Regions from separate parts of the Streptomyces sp. NPDC104367 genome, predicted to be linked through region 1. Evidence: riboswitches for the same ligand, from Rfam matches in the RefSeq annotation. Region 1 holds a riboswitch; each other region holds the start of a gene.
The links. Region 1 has a riboswitch for cobalamin ahead of metE (5-methyltetrahydropteroyltriglutamate--homocysteine S-methyltransferase). Riboswitches for the same ligand answer to the same signal wherever they lie in the genome.

Region 1 (4,194 bases):
CGTCGCGCAGGGCGAGGGCGACCTGGCGGGCGGTGTCGGCGAGGGGCTGGTCGTCTCGGACGAACGACCAGGCGAGCATGGTGACCGGGCCGGTGAGCATGCCCTTGACCGGGCGGTCGGTGAGGGACTGGGCGTACGACGTCCAGCGCACGGTCATCGGTTCGGGCCGGGAGATGTCGCCGGCCAGGACCGGCGGGCGCACGTAGCGGGTGCCGTAGGACTGGACCCAGCCGTGCTGGGTGGCCAGGTAGCCGGTGAGCTGTTCGGCGAAGTACTGGACCATGTCGTTGCGTTCGGGCTCGCCGTGCACCAGGACGTCGAGGCCGGTCTTCTCCTGGAAGGCGATCACCTCGCCGATCTCCGTCTTGATCCGCTCCTCGTACCCGGCCGTGTCGATGCGTCCGGCACGCAGGTCGGCGCGGGCGGTGCGCAGTTCGCCGGTCTGTGGGAAGGAGCCGATGGTTGTGGTCGGCAGCAACGGCAGCCCGAGGCGGGCCCGTTGGGCGCGGGCGCGTTGGTCGTAGGGCTGCGAGCGGCGGGCGTCGGCCTCGGTGACCGCTCGGGTCCGGGCCCGGACGGCGGGATCGTGGGTGATCGGCGAACCGGCCCGGGAGGCCAGATCGGCGCGGTTGGCGGCGAGTTCGGCCGCGATGGTGTCGGTGCCCCGGGCGAGTCCCTTCGCGAGGGTGACGATCTCGGCGGTCTTCTGCTGCGCGAAGGCGAGCCAGCGCAGGATCTGCGGCTCGATGTCCCGTTCGAGGGCGGCGTCGAGCGGGACGTGCAGCAGGGAGCAGGAGGCGGCGACGTCGACCCGGTCCGCCAGGCCCAGCAGTGTGCCGAGGGTGGACAGGGACTTCTCCAGGTCGTTCACCCAGATGTTGCGGCCGTCGACGACACCGGCGACCAGCCGCTTGCCGGGCAGTCCGCCGACGGCCGCGAGGCCGTCCAGGTTGGCGGCGGCGGCCTCGGTGAAGTCCAGGGCCAGCCCCTCCACCGGGGCCTGGGCGAGGACGGGCAGGGCCTCGCCGAGCCGGTCGAAGTAGGAGGCGACCAGCAGCTTGGGCCGGTCGGTGAGCGCGCCGAGGTCCCGGTAGGCGCGGGCGGCGGCGTTGAGTTCGGCCCGGGTGCGGTCCTGGACCAGGGCGGGTTCGTCGAGCTGCACCCAGTCGGCGCCGGCCGCGCGCAGGTCGGCGAGAACCTCGGCGTAGACCGGGAGCAGCCGGTCGAGGAGGGTGAGCGGTTCGAAGTCGGCGGGCACACCGGGTGCGGGCTTGGCGAGCAGGAGGTAGGTGACCGGACCGACCAGCACGGGCCTGGCCGTGAGGCCCAGAGCGAGGGCTTGCGTCAGCTCGGCGACCTGCTTGGCCGTGTCGGCGGTGAACACCGTGTCCGGGCCGAGTTCGGGGACCAGGTAGTGGTAGTTGGTGTCGAACCACTTGGTCATCTCCAGCGGCGCGACGTCCTGCGTGCCGCGGGCCATGGCGAAGTAGCCGTCGAGGGCGTCGGCGCCGACGGCGTCCCGGTGCCGCTCGGGGATCGCGCCGACCATGACGGTGGTGTCCAGGACGTGGTCGTAGTACGAGAAGTCGCCGGTCGGGACCTCGTGGATGCCGGCGTCGGCGAGTCGGCGCCAGTTGGCCGCGCGCAGTTCGGCTGCCGTGGTCCGGAGGGCGTCTGCGCTGACGCGGCCCTTCCAGTAGTTCTCGATCGCCTTCTTCAGTTCCCGGTCCGGTCCCTGGCGGGGGTAGCCGTACACGGTGGCCCGGACTGCCGCGGCTGCGGACTTGGTGGTCACGGAGATCTCCTTCGCGAGACGATTCCCTGAGATCCCGGCGACGGGACGAGAGCGCGAAGGGTGACGGAACCGGGCGGAGACAGCCCATGGCCGCCCGCTCGGTATGTACGCCGACCCGCCCACGAGGTCACCGGGATGTCCGCGCGCGGAGTCGTCCGCACACGGGCAGGTGGCAGGTCTTCGGACTCACGGGCACGCCCTCCTTCGTCAGGAGGACACCTACTGGCCGTCGCTTCCCAGACCCCGTACGTCGGGTCCAGTGCGTATGACGGCGGTCGTTCCCGCTCACCGCTGCGGGGCAGTCCCGGATTCCCACCGGGTTCCCTCTTACGACGCATCCCGCCTGGCGGACGGGGCGAACCAGCTGCACCGGCCAGCCTACGGGGACGGTGGCGAGTACGGAGGGTCACGTCCATCATTCGGATGGTGAGCCGAGACACGCGGGTGACCAGGTGTGAAACCGGCGACGGGCGGGAAGACGCCGCCGGCCCGCCCGTTTCCCCGGCCTCCATACCTCCGCTTCCTGCCGGCCGTCCCCGCCGACGGCTGTCGGACAGCAGGCGCCTTCACCCGAATGAGGGCTGTTGTCAGCACGCTCGAACGCTCGAACGGCGATCCCGCGCAGTGACCGCATCACCGCATCACCGCATCGTCGGAATCATCGGAATCGTCGTATGCGCTGTACCAGTTACCGTCGGCAGGTGCGTACTCGGCGCCGATCGCGGGGAGGGCGTGGGCGGCGTCACCGGCGACGGAGACGATGACACCGGGGGTGCTTCGGACCGAGGGGTCGATGAGCCCCGCTCACGGCTTTCGGGGAGGCGATGCGGGTGCGTCGGCCGCCGGTGACAGGCCCGATGCCGACGAGGGCGGGGCCGGCGTCGGTGAGCAGTTGCCGGACAGCTCCGCGGCCGACGGGAATGCGCCTGGGCCGCACGACGAGGTCGGCGCAAGGACGAGGCCTCCGCGTACGACGGCTTGGGGTCGGGGTTGCGCCACAGGAACTCGGGGTGGTCGGGCAGGACGTCACCGGGCTTGGTGAGAGGGTTGCCGCGCGGGTGCATCACTGAGCGGCCTCCTGGGCCACGAGGGCGATGGAACGCTGGCCGACCAGGCCTATCGCTCCATCTCCGACCGTCTGGTGACCCTCCGGATCCGCCCCGGCGAGCCCGTCAACGACGAGCGGATCGCCGCCGAACTCGGCTTCGGGCGCACGCCCGTCAGGGAAGCCCTCAAGCGGCTGGAACACGAGCGGCTCATCGTCGCCCACCCCCCGCGCGGAACCTTCGCCACCGAGGTGCAGATCGCCGGCCTCGGACACATCTCGGAAGTCCGCAAGCGGCTCGAACCCCTCGCGGCGGGCATCGCGGCCCGACGTGCCGGCGAGGACGACCGCGCCGGCCTCGAAGGGCTGCTGCCGGGCCTGGCCGGCCACGATCCGCAGCGTCATCTGACGCCCGGCCCGTCCGCGGCAGGGGCCTGCGCCGGTCCAGGGCACGGACCTGCCGGCGGCACGCGTCCCGCGCGTCAGTGTGCCGCGCCCCGTGAGTCCTCCGGGCGCATGCGCGGCCTGCCCGCCAGGCTGGCCCACAGATGCGGAGCGATGTCGTCCTCGGGGAGCTGGGCGATCATGTAGCGGACGCAGCGCTCGATCTTGACCCGCCACAGGCGGGCCGCCTCGTTCCCGTCGGCGTCGCACAGCGCGTCGTGGACGGCCGTGTCCTCGTCGGCGATGGTGTCGCAGGCCTGGCTGTAGTTCATGTCCAGGACCGTGACGAACATCCGCAGCCGGGCCGTGAGGCGTTCGAAGGTCGTCGCGGCCTGCGGCAGATCCGCGATCCGGGCGAGGGCGTCCTGGTACCTCAAGTCGTCCTCGCGGATGCGGAGATGGTCGTTGTCCCGGGCGGCAGCCCGGACCTCCGCCAGTGCCGCCGAGGCCGGGGCGAGGTTGTCCCGGCCCAGCATGGCGATGCGGCGCATGAGCAGCGCGCCGAGGCTCGCGCGCAGTGCGTAGAGATCGAGCACGTCCTTCGCCGTGACGGCGGGCACCGCGGTCGCTCCGCCGGGCAGCAGGTCGAGCATGCCCTCCTCGGCCAGAGCGTGCAGGCCCGCGCGGATCCTCCGGCGTGACAGGCCGAGGCGGAGAGCGAGCGGAGCCTCCCGGACGCGGTCCCCCGGCCGGTGGCCCCCGGTGAGGAGGGACTCACGCAGCAGACCGACGACCGGATCCGCCGTGAGCGGGGCACCGGGCGGGACGTCGGAGGATGTGATCCGCACCGCGATTCCCGGGGCGCGCGGGTCGGGGGCGCGCACATCTTGGGCGTTCGAGTCACTGTCAGGCCCGCAGATGGCCGGACTGTCGTACGACGGACGCGGAGCGGCGATGCGGGTGAAGGCGG
Region 2 (4,194 bases), on a different contig from region 1:
GTCCAACATGAGCAAGCTGGGGCCGGACGGACAGGTCGCCCGCCGGGCCGACGGCAAGGTCCTCAAGGGCGAGCACTACCGGGCGCCGGACGTCTCGGCGGAGCTGCGCCGCCAGGGCTGGATACCCGGGGGCGACGCCTGAGGGTCCGGGACGGCCGACGGGCCTCGGCGTCCGTCTGCCCGTGACGTGACCTGAACCACGGCGGTGTCAGGTCGCGTGGCCGTGGCCTTGAGTGCGGGTGTGGGCGCCGGCGTGGCTGTTATCGGGGCGGGTCAGCCCTGTCGGGCGGCCGCGCGGCGCTGGGGGGTCATGCCGGCGACCCTAGGAAGAGGCCGGGCGGCCGCTCCACCGTTTTTCCGGCGCCCGGCGCCCGGCTTTAGGCCTCGCCCGTCGGCCCGACGCCGGCCTGGCCGAGCCGGAGGTTCCAGCGGCCGGCCCGGCCCGTGACCTCCGTCGCCGCGAGCGGGGGGACGTCGACGCGCCAGAACGCTGCCTCGGGAGCGCCGAGCGCGTGCAGCACCACCGCCCGGACCACCTCCGGTTCCACCACGGCGAGCGTCCTGCCGTCCGCCGGGCCCGCCGACTCCAGCCAGTGCACCACCCGCGCGCACAACTCCCGTACGGATTCGCCTCCGTGGGGTGCGGCGCCCGGATCGGACAGCCAGCGGACGACCGCCTCCGGCTCGGCGGCGCCGACCTCGTCCAGGGTGCGGCCCCGCCAACGGCCCATGTCCAGCCCGGCCAGGCCCGGTTCGACGGAGGCGTCCAGACCGAGCGCGACCGCCGTCTCCGTGCAGCGCACACTGGCGGAGCTGACCGCGCGTCCTGCGCCGGGCAGGGAGAGCCGCACCGCCCCCGGGTCCTCGATCGAGTCACCGTCGTCGAAGCGGGCCCGCCGCAGCGAGGGGGTGATCGCCGGGGCGATGAGGATGACTCGGCTGGTCACGGGGGTGTTCCTCCTACGTCGCACAACGAACGCGCACACCGGGCCCGCACGACGGTACGCGCCCCACGGACACACTCCCGCCTCCGCACCCGCCCCCGCACTCGCCTCCGCCCCCGACCCGCACTCGCCCCGGCGTCCGGATGCGGCTCCGCCTCTCGTCCAGGCCCGGTATCCGGCTTCGACCAGTTCGGTACCGGAGAACGCCGGCAGCGACTTGCCGCTCCCGAAGGAGGCGGAGACCGCCGGAAGCCGGTCGGTGGGCAGGAGGGCGTGATCACCTGCGTCGCCCTGGACCGCGCCGGGAGCCGATGAGCGGCCGGTTGTCAGTGCCGGCTGACACACTTTTCGACGTGGACACCCAACGCCGAGAACTGGCCGCACGCTTCGTGGAGGCGCACCGCGAGGGCTGCTTCCTGCTCCCCAACGCCTGGGACGCGGGCAGCGCCCGCGTGCTGGAGGCCGTCGGCTTCCCGGCCGTGGCCACCACCAGCGCGGGCATCGCCTTCTCCCTGGGCCGCCCCGATCACGACTACGGCGGCGGCCGGGTGGACCGGGCGACCATGATGGGCCGGATCCGTGAGATCGCCGCCGAGGTGCGCGTCCCGGTGAGCGCGGACCTGGAGGACGGCTTCGGCGAGTCCCCCGAGGCCGTGGCCGAGACGGTCTCGGCGGCGCTCGCGGCCGGAGCGGCGGGCGGCAACATCGAGGACTTCACGGGCGACCGCTCCCGGCCGCTGCACGACCCGGAACTCTCGGCGGACCGCATCCGTGCCGCACGCCAGGCGGTCGACGCGGCCGGTGAGCCGTTCGTCCTGGTCGGCCGCACCGACGTGCTGCTGACCGGCGGTCCGCTGGCGGAGGCTGTCCGCCGGGCCAACTCCTTCCTCGCGGCGGGCGCGGACTGCGCGTTCGTGCCGGGCGCGGCCGACGCGGAGACCATCGGCACGCTGGTGAAGGAGATCGACGGGCCGCTGAACGTGGTCATGGGGCTGACGGGCGGCGCCCTGTCACTGGCCGACCTGCGCGAACTCGGGGTGCGCCGGGTCACGGTGGGCGGCAGCATCGCGCGGGCGATGTACGCGCAACTCCTCGGCGCGGCCCGGGAACTGGTGGACCGGGGGACCTTCTCCTACGCCGAGAACCAGATCTCGCAGACGGATCTCAACGACCTCTTCCGGAGGTGAGGCACCACCTTTTTCGGTGGTGAGGCACGACCTCTTCCGGAGGTGAGGAGGGAGACCGGCAGGGTCGGAGCGCAGGCTGCGGTCAGCCGGTCAGCCGGTCAGCCGGTCAGCCGGTCAGCCGGTCGGGCGCCGACCATGTCAGGTCGGCCTAGGCGGCGTTCACGCGACCCCGCCGACCCCGCCGACCCCGCCGATCCCGCCGACCCCGGCATCCCCGAGCGGGCCCGGGGCACCGTCGTCCGCGCCGGGTTCGCCCTTGGAGAGCCTGGTGCGGTCTCCCGGTCCGACCGTACGACGGGCTTGATAGCCTCGGTGAGCCAGTCGAGCCACACCCGAGGCCAGGGAATCCGGTGCGAATCCGGAACTGACGCGCAGCGGTGAGGGGGACGGGCGGGGCACGCTAGCCACTGGGAGACCGGGAAGGCGCCCCGGCCGGACGAACCCGAGTCCGAAGACCTGCTGGCACCTTCGCGCCCCGGCGCGCAGGGACGTCCGTAGGCCAGGCTCCGCGTACGAGCCCCGACCCCAGAGGCATGCCCGTGCTCAGCACCCCCGCCCCGCTCCGCATCCCCACGCTCCTCCTCGCGTCCGCCCTCCTGCTCACCGCCTGCGGCGGCACCGGGAGCGGCGCCGCCACCGAGACGTCTGCCGCCGCGGGCTATCCGGTGACCCTCCACAACTGCGGCCACGCGGTCACCCTCAAGTCGGCGCCGAAGCGGGCCGTCTCCCTCAACCAGGGCACCACGGAGATCCTGCTCTCCCTCGGACTCGCCGACCGCATGGCCGGCACGGCCACCTGGACCGACCCGGTGATGAAGGGCCTGGAGAAGGCCAACGCGTCCGTTCCCCGCCTCGCCGACAACAACCCCTCCTTCGAGAAGGTGCTGGACGCCGAACCCGACTTCGTCACCGCCTCGTTCGTCTCCACCCTCGGCAAGGGCGGGGTCGCCACCCGCGAGCAGTTCGAGAAGCTCGGCGTGCCCACGTACGTCTCGCCGTCCGACTGCTCCGCGGGCAAGGACAACGACAGCGGCGGCGACGGATCGCGCGGCGAACCGCTCACCCTCGACGCCGTCTACGGCGAGATACGCGACCTGGCCCGCGCGTTCGGCGTCGAGGAGCGCGGCACCGAACTCGTCGCCTCGCTGAAGAAGCGGGTGCGCGCGGCCACCGCCGGACTGCACGCCTCGGACGTGTCCCTGATGTACTGGTTCGCCAACTCCCAGTCGCCCTACCTGGCCGGCTGCTGCGGCGCGCCCGGCGCCATCACCCGGGCGGTCGGCGCGCAGAACGCCTTCGCCGACACCCACGACGAATGGCCCCAGGTCAACTGGGAGACGGTCGCCGACCGCGACCCCGACATCATCGTGATCGGCGACCTGACCCGCAAGCAGCAGACCGCCGAGACCGCCGCGGCCAAGATCCGCTTCCTGGAGTCCAACCCCGCCACCCGCAATCTGACCGCCGTGAAGAAGAAGCGGTACGTCCTGCTGAGCGGGCAGGCGATGAACCCGTCCATCCGCACCATCGAGGGGATCGAGAAGGTCGCGGCCGGTCTGCGTGACTTCGGGTTCGCCAAGTGAGCGTCCGCTCGCTGCTGTTGACGGGCGGGGGCCTGGCCGCGCTGCTCGTGTCGGTCGCCGTGGCCGTGACGATCGGCCCCGCCGACATCTCCACCGGTGACGTCTGGGCCTCCGTCGCGGCCCATCTCGGCCTCGGCGAGAGCGGGCTGGCGCCGCTGCGGGACGGCATCGTGTGGGACCTGCGGATGCCGCGCACACTGCTGGCCGCCGTGTGCGGGGCCGGACTCGCCGTCTGCGGCGCGGTCATGCAGTCGCTGCTGCGCAACCCGCTCGCCGACCCCTTCGTGCTCGGGGTCTCCTCCGGCGCGTCCACCGGCGCGGTCGCCGTGGTCGTGCTCGGCGTCGGCGGGGGAGCGGTGTCCCTGTCGGCGGGCGCCTTCGTCGGCGCGCTGCTCTCCTTCGGCCTGGTGCTGCTGCTCAGCCACACCCTCGGCCCCAGCACCGACCGGGTCGTCCTGTCCGGGGTCGCGGCCATGCAGC
Region 3 (4,194 bases), on a different contig from region 1:
GCCGTCTGCCTCGCCGCGCCCTTCGTGGCGATGCTGTGGGTGGGCTCGTACGCCAGGACGGATCCCGCGTTCATCGGGATCCCGTTCTTCTACTGGTACCAGATGCTGTGGGTGCTGCTCTCCACCGCGCTCACCGGCACCGCCTACCGGCTGTGGCAGCGCGACCAGCGCACCCGCAGGGCCGCGGGCGCGGACGGGGGTGTGCCGCGGTGAAGGACGGTGTGAACGGCGTCGCGCTCGGCGTCTTCGTCTTCTTCTTCCTGGCCGTCACGGTCATCGGCTTCCTGGCCGCGCGCTGGCGCCGGGCCGAGAACGAGCACTCCCTGGACGAATGGGGCCTGGGCGGGCGGTCGTTCGGGACCTGGATCACCTGGTTCCTGCTCGGCGGCGACCTCTACACGGCGTACACCTTCGTCGCCGTGCCGGCGGCGGTCTACGCGGCGGGCGCGGCCGGCTTCTTCGCGGTGCCGTACACGATCCTCGTCTATCCGCTGATCTTCACGTTCCTGCCGCGGCTGTGGTCGGTCTCCCACAAGCACGGCTACGTGACCACCTCGGACTTCGTGCGCGGCCGCTTCGGCTCCAAGGGCCTCTCGCTCGCCGTCGCCCTGACCGGCATCCTGGCGACGATGCCCTACATCGCGCTGCAACTCGTGGGCATCCAGGCGGTGCTGGACGTGATGGGCGTCGGCGGCGGCGACGGCACCAACTGGTTCGTGAAGGACCTGCCGCTGCTCATCGCCTTCGGTGTGCTGGCGGCCTACACCTACTCCTCCGGCCTCCGCGCACCCGCCCTGATCGCGTTCGTGAAGGACGGCCTGATCTACCTCGTCATCGCGGTGGCGATCATCTACATCCCGATCAAACTGGGCGGCTTCGACGACATCTTCGCCAAGGCGGGCCACGCGTTCGCCCAGACCAACCCGGCGACCGGCAAGCCGCGCGGCGCGCTGACCCCGCCGGAGGCGGGTCAGTGGACGTACGCCACGCTGGCGCTGGGCTCCGCGCTCGCGCTCTTCATGTACCCGCACTCGATCACCGCGACGCTCTCCTCCAGGAGCCGTGACGTGATCCGCCGCAACACCACGATCCTGCCGCTGTACTCGCTGATGCTCGGCCTGCTCGCGCTGCTGGGCTTCATGGCCATCGCGGCCGGGGTCAAGGTCACCAACGGCCAGCTGGCGATCCCGCAGCTGTTCGAGGACATGTTCCCGGACTGGTTCGCGGGCGTGGCCTTCGCGGCGATCGGCATCGGCGCCCTGGTCCCCGCGGCCATCATGTCCATCGCGGCCGCGAACCTCTTCACCCGCAACATCTACCGGGACTTCATCAAGCCCGACGCCACACCGAAGCAGGAGGCCCAGGTCTCCAAGATCGTGTCGCTGCTGGTGAAGGTCGGCGCCCTCGTGTTCGTGCTCACCATGGACAAGACGGTCGCCATCAACTTCCAGCTCCTCGGCGGCATCTGGATCCTCCAGACCTTCCCGGCCCTGGTCGGCGGTCTCTTCACCCGCTGGTTCCACCGCTGGGCCCTGCTGACGGGCTGGGCGGTCGGCATGGTCTACGGCACGGTCGCGGCCTACGGCGTGGCCTCCCCCACCCAGGCGCACTTCGGGGGCAGCTCCAAGGAGATCCCGGGCATCGGCCAGATCGGCTACATCGGCCTCACCGCCTTCGTCCTGAACCTGGCGGTGGCGGCGGTCCTGACCTTCGCCCTGAAGGCCCTCAAGGCCCCCGAGGGCCTCGACGAGACCGACCCGCGGGACTACACGGCCGACGCGGGCGACCCGGACGTGGAGGTGGAACTGCCGCCGGCCGTGGCGCCCCTCTAGCGGCGCGGGGAACCGCGCGAGCAAGCCACCCCGCCCGCAGCGGGCCGCCGGGAACCAAGCGCGACGGCGGCCCGCCGTCGTACACACCCACCCGCAGGGACATCGACCGCGCACGGGCCGTCCCGGGGTGCACGGGCGTCGTGCTGTCGACCCGGCGGACCCTGCGCGGCGCCCACCGGATCTACGAACGCCTGGGCTTCGTCCGCACACCAGACCGGGACCGGAATCCCCTGCCGGAGCTGCCGGAGATCACCCTCCTCACCTACGAGCTGACGCTCCGACACCACCGCGACACAACATCTGGGGGTGACACCGCAGCCCGGCACTAGATGTATGCTCATGCTCGCTGTCGCCGCAGGGGAATCCGGTGTGAATCCGGAACTGTCCCGCAACGGTGTACTTGCGCACATCTGTGCGCAGGAGTCAGTCCGAGGACCTGCCGACAGCACGCCCGGCCGTCCGGCCCGGGTGTTCTGACGTCCGGGCCTCGTGGAGTGGGCCGGGGACGCGACACGCGTGTGCTCGCTCGTGTGCTGCTCCCTGCCCTCCGCCAGGCCCCGTGCCGAGCGAGGGAGAGCCCCCACGTGACCATCGCGCCAGCCGACCCGGCTTCAGCGACCATCTCCGTGGCATCCGTGGAAGAGGACGGTCCCGGTACCGCGCTGCTGCGGACCCTGACCGAGCTGACCGCCGACCTCCCCGACGCCGACCCCGGCCGGGTCGCCGCCGCCGCGTTGCGCGGCCGGTCCGCGCGGGCCGACGAGTCGGAGTTGCGCGAGCTGGCCACCGAGGCCGCCGCCGGGCTCATCTCCGAGGACCCCGTCTACTCCCGGCTCGCCGCCCGGCTGCTGACGGTCTCCGTCCGCGCCGAGGCCGCTTCCCAGGGGGTGACCTCCTTCACCGGGTCCGTCGCCGTGGGCCACCGCGAGGGCCTCGTCGCCGACCGGACCGCCGAGTTCGTACGGCTGCACGCGGACCGCCTCGACGCCCTGGTCGACCCGGCCGCCGACGACCGCTTCGGCTACTTCGGCCTGCGCACCCTGCACAGCCGCTACCTGCTGCGCCACCCGATCACCCGGCACGTGATCGAGACGCCCCAGTACTTCATGCTCCGGGTCGCCGCCGGCCTCGCCGAGGACGACACCGCGCGTTCCGTGGACGAGGTCGCCTCGCTCTACGGCCTGATGAGCCGCCTCGACTACCTCCCCTCCTCCCCCACCCTCTTCAACTCCGGCACCCGGCACCCCCAGATGTCGTCCTGCTACCTCCTCGACTCCCCGCTGGACGAGCTGGACTCCATCTACGACCGCTACCACCAGGTCGCCCGGCTCTCGAAGCACGCCGGCGGCATCGGGCTGTCGTACAGCCGGATCCGCTCCCGCGGGTCGCTCATCCGCGGGACCAACGGGCACTCCAACGGCATCGTGCCGTTCCTGAAGACGCTGGACGCCTCGGTCGCCGCGGTGAACCAGGGCGGCCGGCGCAAGGGCGCGGCCGCGGTCTACCTGGAGACCTGGCACTCCGACCTCGAGGAGTTCCTGGAGCTGCGCGACAACACCGGCGAGGACGCCCGGCGTACGCACAACCTGAACCTCGCGCACTGGGTGCCGGACGAGTTCATGCGCCGGGTCAACGCCGACGAGCCGTGGTCGCTGTTCTCCCCGGCCGACGTGCCGGAGCTGGTGGACCTGTGGGGCGCGGAGTTCGACGCGGCCTACCGCAAGGCCGAGGCCGACGGGCTCGCGCGCAAGACCATCCCGGCCCGCGACCTGTACGGCCGGATGATGCGCACCCTCGCCCAGACCGGCAACGGCTGGATGACCTTCAAGGACGCGGCCAACCGCACGGCCAACCAGACGGCCGTGCCCGGCCATGTCGTCCACTCCTCCAACCTCTGCACGGAGATCCTGGAGGTCACGAACGACGGCGAGACGGCGGTCTGCAACCTGGGCTCGGTCAACCTCGGCGCGTTCGTGGCCGGCGGGGACATCGACTGGGACCGTCTGGACGAGACCGTCCGCACCGCCGTGACCTTCCTCGACCGGGTCGTCGACATCAACTTCTACCCGACCGAGCAGGCGGGCCGCTCCAACGCCAAGTGGCGTCCGGTCGGCCTCGGCGCGATGGGCCTCCAGGACGTCTTCTTCAAGCTCCGGCTGCCCTTCGACTCCCCCGAGGCCAAGGCGCTCTCCACCCGGATCGCCGAGCGGATCATGCTCGCCGCGTACGAGGCGTCCGCCGACCTCGCCGAGCGCGGCGGCCCGCTGCCGGCCTGGGAGAAGACCCGTACCGCGCAGGGCGTGCTGCACCCCGACCACTACGGCGTCGAGTTCACCTGGCCCGAGCGCTGGGCCGCGCTGCG
Region 4 (4,194 bases), on a different contig from region 1:
CGTCGGGCAGCACCACCGCCCGGCCGCTCGGGGTGGGGTGGTCATGGAGGTTCCCCGCTTTCCCGCGGGTGCCGTGCTGCCCCCAGGGCGCCGGTGGAGCGCACTTGACCGTCCCGTGCGGCGACTGATCCGAAGGCGGCCTCCGCCGTGGTGGGTCAGGAGGCCGCGACCGCGAGGCCGAAGCCGATCAGCACGACACCCGTGGTCCGCTCCAGCGCCCGGCGCACCCGGGGCCGTTCCAGGACCCGCCGGGCCCGGGACAGCAGCAGGACGCAGCCGCCGAGCCAGGCGAACGTCAGGGCGACGTGGAGCAGGACGAGCAGGGCCATGCCCTGGACCGCGGGCAGGTGCGGCGGGGCGAGGGCCGGGAGCAGCCCGGTGTAGGAGACGGCGACCTTCGGGTTGAGCAGGTTGGTGACCAGGCCCGTCCGCCAGGCGCTCCCGGCCGTCGGCCCCGGTGCCCGCGCCTCGGCGGGCGCGGTGCCGCGGTGCCGCCACAGCGCCTGCGCACCCAGGAACACCAGGTAGCCGGCGCCCAGCAGCCGGACCGTCAGATACGCCGTGGGGGAGGCGGCCAGCACCGCGGCGAGCCCGGCCGCGGTGAGCGCGCCCCAGACCAGCAGGCCGCTCGCGATCCCGGACACGGTGCGCAGCGCGTCCCGGGAGCCGGCCGCGAGGGCACGGCGGGTGACCACCGCCATGTCCGGGCCGGGTACGACGGTCAGCAGACCCAGGACGGCCACGGCGGCCGCGAGACGGGTCAGCACGAGGCCGCCCCGGGGCGGGGGGATCGGTTCACGCACCAAGGGTCCGACGCCCGACCGCGGTCGGTCCAGCACATGTTTCCGACCCATACACGTCAGGAAAACCGATGAACGGCCCCGCGCGGGAACACCCTGTGCCCGGGCCGTCGTGCCGTGCGCGGGTCCGCCGCGAGAAGATCGGCCGTGACCGACGTGTCCATCCCGGAAGGAACCGACGAGATCATGTGCGTCACCGAGGCCCGCGATCCGGCGGAGGCGTCCCGATGAACGACGACGTCCTGCTGCACACCACCGGCCGGGCCGGGCACATCACCCTGAACCGGCCCCAGGCCATCAACGCCCTGTCGCACCCCATGGTGCTGCGCATCGCCGAGGCCCTCACCGCGTGGGAGCACGACCCGGCCGTCGAGACCGTCGTCATCACCGGCGCGGGGGAGCGCGGCCTGTGCGCGGGCGGCGACATCCGCGCCGTCCACGACGACGCCCGCGACGGCGACGGCAGCGCCGCGGCCGCCTTCTGGCGCGACGAGTACCGCCTCAACGCCCGGATCGCCCGCTACCCCAAGCCGTACGTCGCGCTCATGGACGGGATCGTGATGGGCGGCGGCGTCGGCGTCTCCGCGCACGGCCGGGTCCGGATCACCACCGAGCGGTCGCGGATCGCCATGCCGGAGACCGGCATCGGGTTCGTCCCGGACGTCGGCGGCACCCGGCTGCTCGCCCTCGCCCCCGGCGAACTGGGCACCCATCTCGCCCTGACCGGCGCCCGGATCGGCGCCGCCGACGCGCTGCTGTGCGGACTCGCCGACCACTTCGTGCCGTCCGCCGCGATCCCCGCGCTCCTCGCCGACCTCGCCGGCCTGCCCGTGCCCGAGGCGCTGGCCCGGCACGTACGGTCCGCTCCCGAGGGGGACCTGGCCGGCCGGCGGGCGTGGATCGACGACTGCTACGCCGCCGACACCGTCGAGGAGATCCTGCGGCGGCTGCTCACCCATGGCGACCCGGCCGCCAAGGAGACCGCCGAGACCCTGCTCACCAGGTCCCCGACCGCCCTCAAGGTCACCCTCGCCGCCCTGCGCCGCGCCCGGCGCCTCGGCTCGCTGGAGGAGGTACTCGACCAGGAGTACCGCGTCTCCTGCGCCGCCCTGTCCACCCACGACCTGGTCGAGGGCATCCGCGCGCAGGTCGTCGACAAGGACCGCCGGCCCCGGTGGTCGCCGGCCACCCTCGCCGAGGTCGCCGACGCCGACGTGGAACGCTTCTTCGCCCCGCCCGGGGAGGGCGGACCGGGCCTCACCGCGCCCCGGTGAGCCGTACCGGCGGCCGCCCGCCAGGCCCGAGACGAAGATCACGCCTGGTGGGGCGGTCTTGGCCGTGCCCCTGACACGCGGTACGGTCGGTCCGATATCGACGACGGCGAGACGGAAGCCGGTGGGAATCCGGTACGGTCGCGCCACTGTATGCAACAGCCCCTGGGTGTTTGCGAGTCAGACCCGTGGCCGTCGTCCTGTGCACCACCGAGATGGGACGCGAACTCCCAGAGGAGGTCCTGCCATGGCGCAGACCGTCGCTCCGCCGACCGCCGGCACACCCGCCGTTCCCGCCAAGCTCCCGCTGTCCGCGATAGCTCCGTGGGCGGTCTTCTTCGGCATCCTGATGCTCGTCCTGCTCTACTTCGTCGGCGCCGAGCAGGGCGCCACCTCCGTGTTCAGCGGCACGGACGTCCACGAGTGGGTGCACGACGCCCGCCATCTGCTCGGTTTCCCCTGCCACTGACGCGAGGGACGCCGCACACCCCATGAACTCCGCAACCGTAAGAAACCTCCTGGTACGTGGCATGCTCGCCGGTCTCGCCGCCGGCGTGCTCGCCCTGGTCGTCGCCTACCTGCTGGGCGAGCCGTCCGTCGACAGGGCGATCGGCTTCGAGGCCACCCACTCCCACGAGCACGAGACGGAGGCCGTCTCCCGCTCGCTCCAGTCCACCGCGGGCCTGGCCACCGGTGTGCTGGTGTACGGGGTCGCCTTCGGCGGCATCGCCGCGCTGGCCTACTGCTTCGCCCTGGGCCGCGTCGGACGCTTCTCCCCGCGGGCGACCGCGCTGCTGCTGTCCGGCTGCGCGCTGCTCGCCGTGTACGTGGTGCCGTTCCTCAAGTACCCGGCCAACCCGCCGTCGGTGGGCGACCCGGACACCATCGGCAGACGCACCACGCTGTACTTCCTGATGATGCTGCTCAGCGTCCTGCTGGCGGTCGCCGCCACCATCCTCGGCAAGCGGCTCCGACCGCGCCTGGGCACCTGGTGGGCCTCGGCGGCCGCGGTCCTCGCGTTCGCCGTCGTCATCGGGCTGGCCTACCAGTTCCTGCCGGTGGTCAACGAGGTGCCGGCGGACTTCCCGGCCGCCCTGCTGTGGCGGTTCCGGCTCTCGGCGCTCGCCATCCAGCTGGTGCTGTGGACCGGATTCGGGCTGCTCTTCGGCGAGTTGGCCGAGCGCGTCCTCGACCCGAAGCCGGCGAGGGCGCCCTCCGCCGCGCGGACGGCGACAGCCGCCCGCTGAACCACCCGCGAGGGCCCTCCGCAACCGTCCGGGGGCCCTCGCGGTTTCTCCCCGGCCGCGCGTGTTCTACGCGCCGGCCGGCGGGTCCGCCTTCACCGACAGTTCCGTCGAGCCCTTGAGGGGCAGCGAGAGGGAGCGGAAGCCGGAGGCCGGGTCGCGGATCCAGTCGAGGTAGTCGGGCTCGGCGTTGTCGTTCATCACCAGAGCGCCCGGCCGCAGTTGGGGCGCGACGATCTCGATCACCTGGCGGGCCAGGGTGGGACCGGAGCCGCCCGGCCAGCCGTCGATGAGCGCGAAGTCGACCGGCCCGCCCAGGTCCCGCAGTGTCTCCCGGGCGTCCCCGACCCGCAGGTCCACCAGGTCGGCGAGGCCGGCCTCGGCGAGGTTGCCCAGGGCGGCGGCCGCCTTCTCCGGGACGATCTCGGAGCCGATCACCGTGCCGCCGCCGTTGTCCCGGACCGCGGCGGCGAAGTAGAGCGTCGACACCCCGAGCGAGGTGGCGAACTCGACGACCCGCCTGGCACCGATCGCCCGGCAGAGCAGATAGATCAGGTCGCCCTGGGCCGGATGGATCGAGAAGCCGATGTCGGGGAAGGCGTGCGGATCGTGGTGTCCGCCCCGCGGGCCGCCCCCGGCGGGACGGCGCCGTTCGCCGCGGAGCCGGTCGAGTACGGCCTGGACCCGTGGGTCCCGCAGTGGTCCGTCGGCGTGCTGGGTCGACATGTGTGAACCCCTCGATTCCGTCCGGTCTCTTTCATCGATACGGTCTGAGTAGTATCACGATATATCGATTGCCTGGTTCTGTGGGAAGCGGGCGGCAAGCGGCTGTGAACCGGCCGTGTCTTCCGCGTCCGGCCGGTGCCGCACTCGCGTCCC

Region 2: another riboswitch for cobalamin. It lies ahead of ACZ619_RS29435 (ABC transporter substrate-binding protein); the one in region 1 lies ahead of metE (5-methyltetrahydropteroyltriglutamate--homocysteine S-methyltransferase).
Region 3: another riboswitch for cobalamin. It lies ahead of ACZ619_RS17195 (ribonucleoside-diphosphate reductase subunit alpha); the one in region 1 lies ahead of metE (5-methyltetrahydropteroyltriglutamate--homocysteine S-methyltransferase).
Region 4: another riboswitch for cobalamin. It lies ahead of ACZ619_RS08380 (CbtB domain-containing protein); the one in region 1 lies ahead of metE (5-methyltetrahydropteroyltriglutamate--homocysteine S-methyltransferase).

What each region holds. Positions count from the first base shown of each region.
Region 1 is NZ_JBVJND010000020.1:177,243-181,436, forward strand. Features, by position in the region: gene metE (5-methyltetrahydropteroyltriglutamate--homocysteine S-methyltransferase) at 1-1,795, opposite strand, end outside; cobalamin riboswitch at 1,950-2,175, opposite strand; gene ACZ619_RS28310 (GntR family transcriptional regulator) at 2,937-3,431, shown strand; gene ACZ619_RS28315 (helix-turn-helix domain-containing protein) at 3,323-4,194, opposite strand, start outside.
Region 2 is NZ_JBVJND010000022.1:50,744-54,937, forward strand. Features, by position in the region: gene ACZ619_RS29420 (pyrophosphohydrolase domain-containing protein) at 1-142, shown strand, start outside; gene ACZ619_RS29425 (histidine phosphatase family protein) at 378-947, opposite strand; gene ACZ619_RS29430 (isocitrate lyase/PEP mutase family protein) at 1,298-2,131, shown strand; cobalamin riboswitch at 2,433-2,609, shown strand; gene ACZ619_RS29435 (ABC transporter substrate-binding protein) at 2,665-3,714, shown strand; gene ACZ619_RS29440 (FecCD family ABC transporter permease) at 3,711-4,194, shown strand, end outside.
Region 3 is NZ_JBVJND010000010.1:103,310-107,503, reverse strand. Features, by position in the region: gene ACZ619_RS17210 (DUF3311 domain-containing protein) at 1-213, shown strand, start outside; gene mctP (monocarboxylate uptake permease MctP) at 210-1,832, shown strand; partial or broken gene ACZ619_RS17200 (hypothetical protein) at 1,925-2,161, shown strand; cobalamin riboswitch at 2,166-2,290, shown strand; gene ACZ619_RS17195 (ribonucleoside-diphosphate reductase subunit alpha) at 2,417-4,194, shown strand, end outside.
Region 4 is NZ_JBVJND010000004.1:249,161-253,354, forward strand. Features, by position in the region: gene ACZ619_RS08370 (LysE family translocator) at 156-767, opposite strand; gene ACZ619_RS08375 (enoyl-CoA hydratase/isomerase family protein) at 1,028-2,074, shown strand; cobalamin riboswitch at 2,144-2,282, shown strand; gene ACZ619_RS08380 (CbtB domain-containing protein) at 2,319-2,540, shown strand; gene ACZ619_RS08385 (CbtA family protein) at 2,563-3,318, shown strand; gene ACZ619_RS08390 (O-methyltransferase) at 3,385-4,041, opposite strand.